4 regions of the Paenibacillus kandeliae genome follow, and region 1 is predicted to be linked to each of the others. Evidence: riboswitches for the same ligand, from Rfam matches in the RefSeq annotation. Region 1 holds a riboswitch; each other region holds the start of a gene.

Region 1 (3,143 bases):
GGAGTGATCGTCGGCGATTGGCTTGGTACTGGATCCCTTTGTGTAGGCGTATCATTGGCAGTTATGTTCCGATGTGCATGTGGTTCGCCTGTTGGCGACGCGAGATGATCGTTCGCTTCATGAGAAGATGGTTGCTGACTCATCGCAAAGCACCCCTTTTTCGATAAGCAAAATGATTGGTTGGTCCGTGTACCGAGCCGATGCCAAGCCCGTCTTCAATCGCTGCGTGTACGAAGGCTTTGGCGGTTTGTACGGCTTCCAGTAATCCGCTGCCTTTGGCAAGTTCGGCAGTCATAGCTGCTGAATAGGTGCAGCCGGTTCCGTGGGTGTGCGGAGTGTTCACACGCGGACGCTCTACATAATGGAAGTGTGTGCCGTCGAATAGTACATCCACTGCCTGCGTAGTGGATGTATCATGCCCGCCCTTGATCACCGCGGCGCGAGCACCCATCTGTACAAGCTGCCGTGCCGCCTGTTCACGCTCGCTCAGTGTACGTATCGTATTGCCGGTCAATAGCTCCGCCTCGGGTACATTGGGCGTAATAACTGCTGCCAATGGCAACAGCTCCTGAATCAGCGCTTGGATCGCCTGTTGTTGCAGCAGCACCGAGCCGCCTTTTGCCACCATGACTGGGTCAATGATCAGCTTGCTCCATTGATACTGTCGTACCGCTGTTGCCACTTCGCGAATAATCTCGGCGCTGAACAGCATGCCGGTCTTTACCGCATCCGGTTGTAGATCATCCCCGATGGAATGCAGCTGAGTAATCACGCCCTCACGCTCGACGGGATATACGCCCTGCACACCGGCAGTATTTTGCGCGGTCACCGCAGTCAGCACGGACATGCCATACACGCCTAGCTCTTGAAAGGTTTTCAAATCTGCCTGAATCCCTGCCCCGCCGCCGCTATCCGAGCCAGCAATCGTTAATGCCTGATATATACGCATCCTATGCTCCCCTTTCTGTTCCATCTATGGAATGTAGCTGAGACATACGCGCCCGCTGCTGTACTTGCTCTGGCGTAACCGTATTTAATGCGTTCAACAGTTCCATCTGAAAACTGCCTGTTCCGCGCTGTCCAGCATTCTCCGCCGCCAGCTCCGCAGCTACGCCGTAAACAGTCAACGCTTCAACCGATGCTTGCAGCCATTGCATCCGACTGCCATCCGTCACCGCAGCAAAAGCAGCCACCACCGAGCTAAGCAGGCAGCCTGCGCCCGTCACTTGTGTCAGTAGCGGATGACCGTTGGCAATGCTGTATACCTGTTCCCCGTCCGTCACTAGATCCTCTGCACCTGTAATCACTACGATGCAGTTCAACTGACGCGCCGCACGGGTCGCAAGCTGTACTCGATCCCCATCTCCACCGCCTGCATCCACACCTTTGATCTGCCATGCTTCTCCGACAACGTTTGCCACCTCCGCCACATTGCCGCGGAGTATATCAACGCGTACCTCTTCGGTGATCTGCTGTGCAGAAGCAGTACGATATGGCGTTGCTCCCGCACCTACTGGGTCGAATACGACGGGTACACCCGCATGATTCGCCGCTTTGCCCGCCAGTAGAATCGACTGTACCACATAGGGATCAAGCGTCCCGATATTCAGCATGACTGCCCCCGCCATCGCTGCCACATCCTCCACTTCCTCATGTGCAAATGCCATAAATGGCGAAGCGCCTAGTGCCAGCAATCCATTCGCAGTAAAGTTCGTAACGACAACATTGGTAATATTGTGAACAAGCGGCTGACGCTCCCGTACCGTTCGCAAAAAAGACATGATCGTTCCTCCTTCAAATGTTTTACAATGAAAATAAACGCAAAAAAACCCACCGTGTTCTCCGAGGAGACAGGTGGGTCGTATCCTTTCACCAGAAACCGCCATCTCTTGATGCCAATGGCTGCCTATTGCATGAACGAATCGATGTTCCACTTCCCTCCGCTGGTATCATCCAGATCAGGTTCCAAGGGTCCAGAATCATCTTCCGTCTCAGCCGTTAGGCTCCCCTAGTGAAATGTATAGGATATGCAGTTTTACTTAGTTCGTGTGACAGTTGTTGCACGTTTACCATATCATGCTCATGCGCATTTGGCAAAGTGAGCGTGCCTATCACTAGCAGCTGAGATGCTCAGATCATCCAGTGCTGCCACTGCGTCTGTGCGGCTTCGCGCTCGGCAAGCCATTGACGCGTATGATCCAGCAGCTCGCGCCGATGTGGACCAGAAGAATACGTATGATCCGCTTGGAAAATAATCTGCTTATCGCAGCGACCCTCCGTGCGCGTCCAAAACTCCTTTTGGTATAGGAACGAATAATCAACCGGAATCACATCATCGCCCGTACCATGTACGACTAGCACATCGCCTGTAAAGCGGCGCGCTTCCTGAAATGGTTGAAAATTGCCTAGCGATTCAAAATAAACCGGTGTAAATGTATAGCTCTGATGATCTGCTTCCCCTTCGATCACCGCCTGCTCATACGTTTCGCGACCGACAATTTTGACAATATCGTTAAATGGATGACCAACCGCCGACCAGAGCACCAGATGATTGACGCGGCGATCACGAACCGCAGTCAGCAGCGCTACCGCGCCACCCAGACTATGACCCAGCAGCGTTACACGCGTAGGATCAATATCATTGCAGTTGACGACATAATCCAATACGGTACGCGTCTGCTCCACCATGGACTCAATACCCTGCTGCCCATATTGACCGCCGCTCTCGCCGCAACCGGCATAGTCGAAACGAACAACCATGTATCCGTCTGATGCCAGCTCACGCGCACTGTTTACAAACAGCCGATCTGTACCGATGCGACTGCCGATAAACCCATGACAGATCACAACTAGCGGTGTTCGCCCTTTCCCCTTGCCTTCCGCTTTGTGCTCCTGCGCAGGGTAATGGATGCTAGCTGCCAGATCTACATCATGATGACGAATCGTAATATTCCGTTCCATGGTAATTCCTCCTTGTCTGTATGGTTGCTATAGGGGCTGGGCTTGCTCAGCGTCCCGTATCTTTTCGTCTGTATTACCTCTATCACCCTATACCCTATACTCTGCTGTCTTCCTGAAAGCGCAAGAATACGAGTTTTTATTTAAAATTAAATAATTCCGATAAGTTTAGTGAGTTTTATTCT
Region 2 (3,143 bases), on a different contig from region 1:
GGGCATCTGCGGAACAGCACCGAGATATGGCAATTCGTCCGGTGTTCCGGGTCGTACACCCGCCCAGCAGCGTAATAATTCACCCTCGGCAAGTCGTGGGATATAACGCTGACCTTTCATCAACAACTCCATCACTGCTCCCGCTGTAAAGGTTGTATCTCGCTGCCCCGGTTTGCTGGTAGCTCCAACCCAAATGCGATGACCATGCTTTGGAATCAAGTACACCTGCTCACCATAAACCGTATGGTGCAGCCAAGGTGTAGGTGTACGCAGTTCAATCAGTTCCCCTTTAACTGGGATAAAAGGTAAACGCCAGTGTTCCGCCGTTAATAGTCGCGCTGTACCTAGACCAGAAGCCAATACTACATGCTCGCCATATAATACAGCGTCATCGGTCACTACACCACGCACCATACCTTGGTGTCCCGGTTCACGCAGCAACCGAATCACATCATGATCCCGATACATTGCTACTCCTGTAGAAATGGCGGCTCCGACCAGCGCTTCTGTCAGTAGTCGCGGAATAAGCTGCATCTCATGACGGTTATACATCATGCCTCGATCTGCCCGTATATACGGCTCGACTACAGCCAAACGTTGAGAATCCCACCATTCCAATTCTTGCTGCTGACTGGTTTCACTGTATACATCACTCTCTGAATAGGCGCTACTTATATGCTCAGAATTGGATGAAGTAGTGGCTGCATGTTCAATTGGTAAAAGAAATCCTTCACTGCGAAGCCCAATATCGATTCCGGTGCAATCATGCAACCGCTGTGCCAATGCTGGATAGAGTGAACGACTGCTTAATGCAAGCCGCTGTAAATCAGGATGGGCAAAATGCTCAGATGATGCTGCCAGCATTCCTCCCGCCGCACCAGAAGCTCCTGCTGCTGGATGTTGCTTTTCTACTATGGCGACGCTTGCTCCACGACTTTGGCATTCCAGTGCAATGGCTGCACCAATGGCACCTGCACCAACAACGATCACATCGTACTTCCCTTTATTTCGCATGGATGTCACTCCCTCCGCTGGTATGGGTATCGAATGAAACAGGTGGCTGTATAAGTTCGGCTTGTACAGTCCCTATATGTTGAATAGCAGCTACATATTGCTGAACGCTCTCCAACGGAGAGTGAGCAGTAAATATAGAGGACATCACTGCTATACCAGCCACTCCGGCGCTACGTAGCTCGGCAATATGCTGTGGCTGAATGCCGCCAATGGCAATAACCGGAATATGCAATGCTGAGCAGACCTGTGCCAGTTCCTCTATACCGCGCGGCTCCATCCCCAATTTGGAGTTAGTAGCGTAAATATGACCGAATATGGCGTAATGACAGCCTTCCTGCTCAGCTTCTACTGCACGTTGAGCACTGTGGACAGAACGACCGATGATCATTGACGATGGTTCATTAGGACCCGCTGATAACGCACCAACGCTCAGGACGCGATCACTACGATCACTGGAATTATTATAGGTCGGCATGGGTGCAAACTCTGGCATATGTACACCTTTGATACCCAATTCCACAACCAACTCTGGATGATTGTTCACCATGATCTTAGACGCAGGTATTCCTCGTAGCAACATCTGCTGCACGGTCTGCCGAATGTGCTGCTGTGTCCAGCTTTTTTCACGAATATGGATAGCTGTAACATGAGGATGAATAAGCGAGCTGATATGGATGATATCTTGCTGCGATAATGTTCCGGGTGTAACTACATGCAGCTGCATTGTGTCACCTTCTTTGTATCATTCGTTTGTATGAGTAATGGATCGTAGGCGCTGAGTAAGACAAATGTTACGCAAAAAAGCCACTTTCCTATTGGAAAGTGGCTGTTTATTTTATCATTATATAATAAACAGGGTCTACATAGAGATACACCTACACATTCAGTGATCTGTCTGCTGCCCAGAGCAATACCAGATGAATGAGGTGAAATAGAAAAAGTCATTCCATGTAGCAGCTTCTCTACACATCATTTGTATGATTGAATGGAATCATCGTGATCATCATTTGATACACTCATGATCTGGTACATCCATGATCTAATACATGATAACAACGCACCATATAATAGATGATAATGCACTCTATTCCTACCATACTTGATGCTATATAAAGCACGGAATACTTATTTATTTTTCTCATATCGTGTATGCTCTTCCACTTCCCTACGCTGGTATGATCCAGATCAGGTCCAAAGGGTTCGTCAGCAGTTCGCTGTCATCTCAGCCTCTATAGGCTCCCCTAGTGCATATGGATATGCAATTGTCGTTTCAAACATTTTCATCTTAGCAAACCTATTTCAATAAAGCAAATATAAATATAACATCTACCTTTATCAATCGGCTTGCGGCTTAGTTCATGTCATATAGTTGCTTATTTATGTAAATGCACCATCGGTGCATTTTATATTCTGTACTTATGCTTTATCGGCGTACACTTGGCGTGCGGATCACACAATATCGGCTATCATTCCATCAGACGGGAGAATATACAAGAGAGGGCATCTTCAATGCTAGATGACGAATTCGATGAATCGTGGAACGCTCGCCTGCCAGTACTGCTTGCTGCGGCAAAGCTGCATTTTCCTGCTGTTCCAATTGTTCCAACATACCAGAGGTCAGCAAAAAGGATTGTCTGAAAAATTGACCTAGCTGTTGCTCCGGCCAATCCAGAACCAAACGATTACGCATAAAGGATAACAAACGCTGCACATTCCAAGCATCCTGTAGCGGCTGGCAATGATTTAGTGTATACAACTGACGCTGCAATCCAAAGCGACGGCTGATTTCGGTCTCCGTCAGCTTGCCTTTCGGCTGATAGGCACCAATGACTGGCATCCACGATGAGCGCCATTCCCAGTCCGCGTACAACGGATTGGCAAAGAAGTTATGCAGAGATTCCCGATTCTGTCCCAAATTCACTACAACTAGATCCGCCAGTTGCAGCAAGGGAAGCTTATCTGCACCACAACCAGCATCCATCAGCACCAGATCATAATGCTGACTTGCCGCCTGAAATAGATTTTTCCAAAATACCGGATTGCGATTGGCATCATGATGTCCGTACTTGGTTCCTGCTAACAAATGAAGACGATCACGTACAAGTGGAACCATATTATCCGTTACATTG
Region 3 (3,143 bases), on a different contig from region 1:
CGCTTCTCCTGACCCAGCCCTTCCAGCAGAGCGAAGATGTCACGACGACTGGCAGGATCAAGCTGCGCGGTTGGCTCGTCGAAGAACAGCACCTCCGGCTCCAGCGCCAGCAGACAGGCAAGTGCCAAGCGTTGCTTCATACCGCCAGACAGCGTCTCGATATAGGTATGACGATCCACACGCAGACCAACACGCTGCATCACCTCGTCGATGATATGATCCATCTCGGCACGCGGCACAGAGCGATTTTCCAGACTAAACGCAATTTCCTCATCCACCCTCAGCATACAAAATTGCGAATCCGGGTCCTGAAACATTACGCCGCAGGCAGGCTGACGAAATACATCTCCCGACAACTCCGCCTCCTGATGCTCTGGAATTATACCTGCCAACACCCACAACAGCGTAGACTTACCGCCGCCGCTAGGTCCGAGAATCAATACCTTTTCCCCCTGCATAATATTCACATTCAGCTGATGCAGCACCGGCTGCTCCCGATTGTAAAAGCGTACCGACATGTCCCGGCAACCGACATACAGTTCTTGATCGTCAGGATGCGATGCCATGAGCATTTCCTTTTCTGCGGCGCGATTTCATCATTTCGTACGAGTCCAGCACGCCAGTACGACCGAGTGCCTCGACTACCATCTTGGCAAGCAGACCACCGAGAATGATGCCGCTAATCACCTGAATGCCCAGCGTCAGTAGGAACATGGTGGTTGTGTAATAGCCGAATCCGTTGGCGATCACGCTGTACACCATACTGCCAACCGCTGCCAGCGCACCTGACAGCATCATCGTCCACACATTGAATGTGCGATATCCAAAGATGGCAAAGGCGATCTCTGCACCCAGCCCCTGAAATACGCCGATCAACAGCGCCGACAATCCAAAATGACTACCAGTCAGCATCTCCACCGCCGCTGCCGCCACCTCGGCGATTAGCGCTGCACCCGGCTTGCGAATGATATACGCCACAATCGGGCTGGCGATCACCCAGATGCCGAACATAAAGCCTGCGCCAACCGGACCGACTACTGCCGAGATCGGAATCCATAGCGTCGACCAGCCGAGATAGATCACGCCGCAGGCAACGGATAAAATGACGGTCAGCACAACCTCTTTCATTTTCCAATTCCAGCTCATACGGTTGCCACCTCCAACGATACTGGCCAATCCTGCAAGGTATATGCCATATCCCAGAACATATATTCAAACTGACAGCTCAGTATAAAATGCTGCTTCATCCGCTCACGATGCGCTGGTGTAGTCTGCTCTGCCAGCTCATCCAGCCGCTGACAAAAGCGTGCTGTAATGCTGTCCGTCCGATTGCCATAGAAGTCGATCCATTCGTAAAAGGGATGACTCTGATCCGGCTTCACTTCTTCCCACAGCCGTGCACCAATTTCCCAGTACGTCCATGGACAAGGCAGCAGCACCGCCAAAATATCGCCCAGATCGCCCTCCTGCGCAGCGGTCAGCATATGGCGGATATAATGATGCGCGGCTGGAGCGAGCGGATACCCTTGCAAATCTTCATATGCTACACCTGCCACCTTGCAAAAGTTGTTATGCGGGTGAATCTCGCTGTGCAGCACAAACGAAATCTGCTCGTTAAATACCGCCATATCCTCGCGCCGCTCACACTTAGCAATCGCTGTTCCATAGATGCGCATAAACGCATTCAAATATTCAAAATCCTGCTTCACATAATGCGCCAGCTGCTCCGGCTGCAATGTACCCTCTGCAATGCCCCGCACAAACGGATGATCAAAAATCGCCTCAAAAATCGGATCTGCCGCCTGACGAAGCTCCTGTGAAAAACTCATGATTCATCTCTCCCCTGCCTGAAGTGTGTGAAAGCACCTCCTGACCGGAAAATGGATCGCTATCGACCAATATACGCAAAAAAGCCGCCCCAAATGGAGCGGCAGTATAAACGGCATCAACACATTGATCCCTGCACGGTCTCCACTTTCCTACGCTAGTACGAACTAGATCAGGTTCCAAGGGTCCGGGACAATCCCGTCTCAGCCAGTATATGGCTCCCCTAGTGGTCTTTCGATTATGAGCCCTGCATCAGTGCCTATCGAAGCATCTGATGCAGAACTGTTTAATTGCCTTTTACTCTACACAGCGAGATTCTGTCTGTCAAGCCAATATCCTAGCGATCCGATGTCCATACGCTTATCTTACAAATTGATACGTGTCCTTCGGATACTTATTCCACTCATAAGACACATTGAACTGATTCGATCCATAGCCGATGCCATCTTTACGCAAAATCGTGCCGCCGTTTGGCAGTATTTGATTTTGCGAAGTAGGATCGCCGATCACATCCAGCACGGTGTTCCCACGCTTGAGCACGACACCAGTCAGATTGTAATCGGCTGGCGAATAGATCATTACCTCGTCATTGTAATACGAAGCTGCTGTAATATCGAAAAAGTCATAAAATGTGGAGTTGATTACGATGTAGTTCATCCCTTGCGATGTGCCATCGTACACTAACGGAAGGGTAACGCTGCTGATCGTATTCGTTTGTTTCATCCATTTGTAGAATGTAAGACTGTAATCTTTATTTTTACTTGCAGCGGAGACTGTATTCATCAGCAGCACAATTCGTCCATTGGAGCCCTCTACATATTGCGAGAAGTACATATCCTTGGTTGTGATCGGGTCCTGCTTCACCACGAATACGACAGCGCGTCCATCCGCCCCAATCACCCACTGCATCACAGGTAGCGAAGTGAGCTGTAGCATCGAACCATTCAGCGCTGTAGGACCTGTAAACGTAGAATCTGCTGTACCCATGTACGTTGTGAAGGAGGTCTGTCCTGGGAATAAATCGGACAGATCATAGTCCATCGCATTCATACCATATTTCAGATTCACTGTAATGACTGACGTATTCACCAGCAGTGCATTACGCACATTGAGGGTATATTGAACCGTTCCACCATTCCCATCATCCGCTGTAAGGGTAACAGTTGTCACGCCGCTAATCGTGCCTGCTTTGAGCGTGAGGGTATTGCCGTTGACCGACGCATTTGCCACATCCGTATTGCTGGAAGTCAACGTATAGGTCAGTGCGTCTCCATCCTCATCATTGAACAGTTGACTCAGATCGTAATCACGGTCGT
Region 4 (3,143 bases), on a different contig from region 1:
TCCATGCTGATGCCGGTTGGATTATGGGCAATTTTGATCTGGGAAATGATGCTGGGGCTGCCCTTCTCGACGAGTGCTTCGTGCATCCGGCGCACGATGTCCAGCAACTCCTCCAATTCGCCTTCCATCGTCGTTTCGAGTGGATGTACTTCATATTGCACACCGGAGGACTGAATCACTTCAATCGCGGCATCCACATAGTCGTAGGAATCTTCGCCGGGTTGTGTTTTGGGAATAACCTGAATACTGAGCAATGTTTTGGACATGGAATCTTCCTCCTTATTATTTGGATGTAGTGCTTTGCTCGGTCGTTGCCGAAGCAGACGGTAAGAAGTCATTGGTAAATGCTTTGCTGGCATCCAGCGGCTGGTCGAGCAGCTTCTGTTTGTACATCCAGTCGGCATAGCCGGTCCAGACGGATTCTTTTTGCAGACCCCATTGGGAAGCGTCATCCTGATAGCGTGGCGACAGCCATTTCTGGCTTGCTTTGACTAGCTCTGGATCAAGATCGGGAACCGCCTTGATCAGAATATCGGCAGCCTTGTCAGGATTAGCAATGGCGTACTCATAGCCTTTGGCTGTAGCGGATAGGAACGCTTTGACCAATTCAGGATCGTTTTTGATTTCATTTTCGTTCGTTACGATCACTGGGGTGTAGTAGTCGAGATTGGGCGAGTAGTCCTTCACATACAGCATATCCAGTGGCTCGCCGCGCAGCTCGGCTTCGATCCCTGTCCAGCCGTAGAAGATCCATGCAAAATCAATTCCTTTTTTTACAGCTGTAAAATAATCGGCATCACCGATATTGACACTTTTCACCTTGCTGACATCACCACCGTCAGTGTCCATGATCGATTTCATCACTGCTTCCTCAACCGGAGAACCCCATGCGCCATAGGATTTGCCTTCCATATCCTTAGGCGACTTGATGCCGCGATCCACCGGAGCAGCAAAGCCAGACGTATTATGCTGAATGACAGCTGCGATGGATACGAGCGGCACATCCTGCACACGCGCCTGTGTCACGCTCTCCTGATAGCTAATGCCAAACGGCACCTGACCAGAGGCAACCATTGTATCCGCACCGCCTTGACCAGGCTGGATAATCTTCACATTCAAACCAGCATCCTTGTAATAGCCCATCTCCTGAGCGACATACAGACCGGTATGGTTCGTATTTGGCGTCCAATCCAGTACAACCTGTACATCTTTTAGCGCTGTTCCGTTGTCTGTGCTGCCACTGCTATTCTGACTATCGCTGCTGCGTTGTCCGCAGGCAGTCATGATCAGCAGTAGAGTCAGTAGGATCAACAGACCTGCTTTTTTGCGTAATGTCATCATGTTTCGGTAAGACTCCCCTCTATAAATCCTGCTTAAAATATAAAAAAAGCGCCCCGGACTGGGACGACATAGGTGCATATATGGAGTAGACATACATGGCATGCTTCACTTCCTACGCTGGCATTATCCAGATCAGGTATAAGGGTCTGTATGATGGACATACACTCTCAGCCGGCTCCCCAGCTCCCCTAGATATTTATGCGCTTTTTCTAGCTGTAATTATAGACGAGCCGCGGATAACTGTCCAGCAGGTCAGCCGCGAGCACAGTAACGAATATACTAAGCACGCGCATGGGTAACTGGCGGCATGTATCCTTCCGCTGCTGAACAAGTATTCCTGTGAGATAGAGATGGAGATGACCTTTCCAGAGACGGTGGCATTCGACAAGTCCATTTTCAAAAACAAGGTGTAACAGGTTCACTGCCAGCTACACCGGGTATGTATGAAAGGAAGTATTTTTTTAACCATAAACGGATAACATTTGTATATATCCGTTGTCATAGGACGAATGAACCTGAGCGATCAGGATAAATGTCCGTGATAGGAGCAGTATCTGCAAGAGCCAAATAACTATGTCCCGATACGCGAAAGGAGCTTGATTATGAGTACATCCACCGAAGAACAAGCAATCGTCAAAGCCCTGTCCAACAATCCGTTTTGTGCATTTGGTACGGTAGAGGACAACAAGCCTAAAGTTCGTTATATGGCGCTTTACAATGAAGGACTGAATATCCATCTGGCAACGGACCGCAAAACCCATAAAGTCGAAGAACTAGAGCAAAACCCGAATTGCTACCTGTTGCTCGGTTACGAAAAAGGCGGCAACAATGAAGTAGTTGAAGTGCAAGCTACAGCTACCGTATCCGACAATGCAGAGCTGAAGCAACGGGTCTGGAAGGACAACTTTACGCAATGGTTCTCAGGACCAGATGATCCAGATTATGTAGTGCTGGATATTAAACCACAAACCATCGAATATACCGATCAGGACGGCAACAAACAAACCTGGCAGGGCTAATCCTGCCGGTTGCGCCTGAGTCTACGACATGAGATAGGTACGTCTGTCGTATTTTGTTACACAGGTGAATCCCCGTCGTAATGGGCATTCGTAAAATCCGGTGACGAATTTTGTAAATTTCTATCGTGAAATACAAAATTCCAAACCGGATTTTTTGTCATTTTTTGTTTCCAAAATAAGGATAAAATAGGTACTGTAGGAACTTGAAACATAACACGAAATTAAGGTATAACCAATATAATACTAACAATTTAATATAAACGACTAAGATATATAGAACACCTATAGAGGAAGCAGCATTCGTTCGCAAATCAAACCATACTATAGCGGGAGATAACGAAGGAAACTATGCCCGTAACTAGATAGACTGTGCAGGTTGGAAGGGATATTTTACGGGAGGTGTTTTCCTTGGACCTGGAAAAGATTGAGCAGCAAATTGAGCAGGAGCGCCGCATTCTAAACCAGATGGCAGCCGAGCACGGTATCCGAGATCACCGGGTCATCGACCAGTCCGAGCAGCTGGATCGCATTCTGGATTCTTATTTGCAATGCAAGCAGCGTAAAGGGAAGGAGACGGCTCATGAATGGAATAAAAATTGCTGATTCTACCGCCGCTATCTCTGGTGGCAGGATCTTGAAATCAAACGCCGATTGGCAGCTTTTTGCCGATAGGGCGTTTTTTGTTGTGCGCATCAAGATAGGCACAACCGCAAGGGCTGCAAGGAGGCAACCGTCATGGCATTACGCTGCGGTTTATGACTGAAAACAAGTTTATTGCACACG

The links. Region 1 has a riboswitch for thiamine pyrophosphate ahead of thiM (hydroxyethylthiazole kinase). Riboswitches for the same ligand answer to the same signal wherever they lie in the genome.
Region 2: another riboswitch for thiamine pyrophosphate. It lies ahead of ABXR35_RS09135 (thiamine phosphate synthase); the one in region 1 lies ahead of thiM (hydroxyethylthiazole kinase).
Region 3: another riboswitch for thiamine pyrophosphate. It lies ahead of tenA (thiaminase II); the one in region 1 lies ahead of thiM (hydroxyethylthiazole kinase).
Region 4: another riboswitch for thiamine pyrophosphate. It lies ahead of ABXR35_RS15035 (ABC transporter substrate-binding protein); the one in region 1 lies ahead of thiM (hydroxyethylthiazole kinase).

Annotation. Positions count from the first base shown of each region.
Region 1 covers NZ_JBFDUZ010000003.1:446,093-449,235, forward strand. Annotated here, with positions in the region: gene thiD (bifunctional hydroxymethylpyrimidine kinase/phosphomethylpyrimidine kinase) at 140-949, opposite strand; gene thiM (hydroxyethylthiazole kinase) at 951-1,781, opposite strand; TPP riboswitch at 1,919-2,020, opposite strand; gene ABXR35_RS18315 (alpha/beta hydrolase) at 2,131-2,961, opposite strand.
Region 2 covers NZ_JBFDUZ010000001.1:2,147,112-2,150,254, forward strand. Annotated here, with positions in the region: gene thiO (glycine oxidase ThiO) at 1-1,014, opposite strand, end outside; gene ABXR35_RS09135 (thiamine phosphate synthase) at 1,004-1,738, opposite strand; TPP riboswitch at 2,160-2,267, opposite strand; gene ABXR35_RS09140 (hypothetical protein) at 2,489-3,143, opposite strand, start outside.
Region 3 covers NZ_JBFDUZ010000005.1:107,199-110,341, forward strand. Annotated here, with positions in the region: gene ABXR35_RS20555 (ABC transporter ATP-binding protein) at 1-566, opposite strand, end outside; gene ABXR35_RS20560 (ECF transporter S component) at 550-1,146, opposite strand; gene tenA (thiaminase II) at 1,143-1,829, opposite strand; TPP riboswitch at 1,960-2,062, opposite strand; gene ABXR35_RS20570 (S-layer homology domain-containing protein) at 2,188-3,143, opposite strand, start outside.
Region 4 covers NZ_JBFDUZ010000002.1:288,171-291,313, forward strand. Annotated here, with positions in the region: gene ABXR35_RS15030 (thiamine-binding protein) at 1-266, opposite strand, end outside; gene ABXR35_RS15035 (ABC transporter substrate-binding protein) at 283-1,338, opposite strand; TPP riboswitch at 1,433-1,541, opposite strand; gene ABXR35_RS15040 (pyridoxamine 5'-phosphate oxidase family protein) at 1,944-2,360, shown strand; gene ABXR35_RS15045 (Spo0E family sporulation regulatory protein-aspartic acid phosphatase) at 2,769-2,963, shown strand; gene ABXR35_RS15050 (hypothetical protein) at 2,941-3,123, shown strand.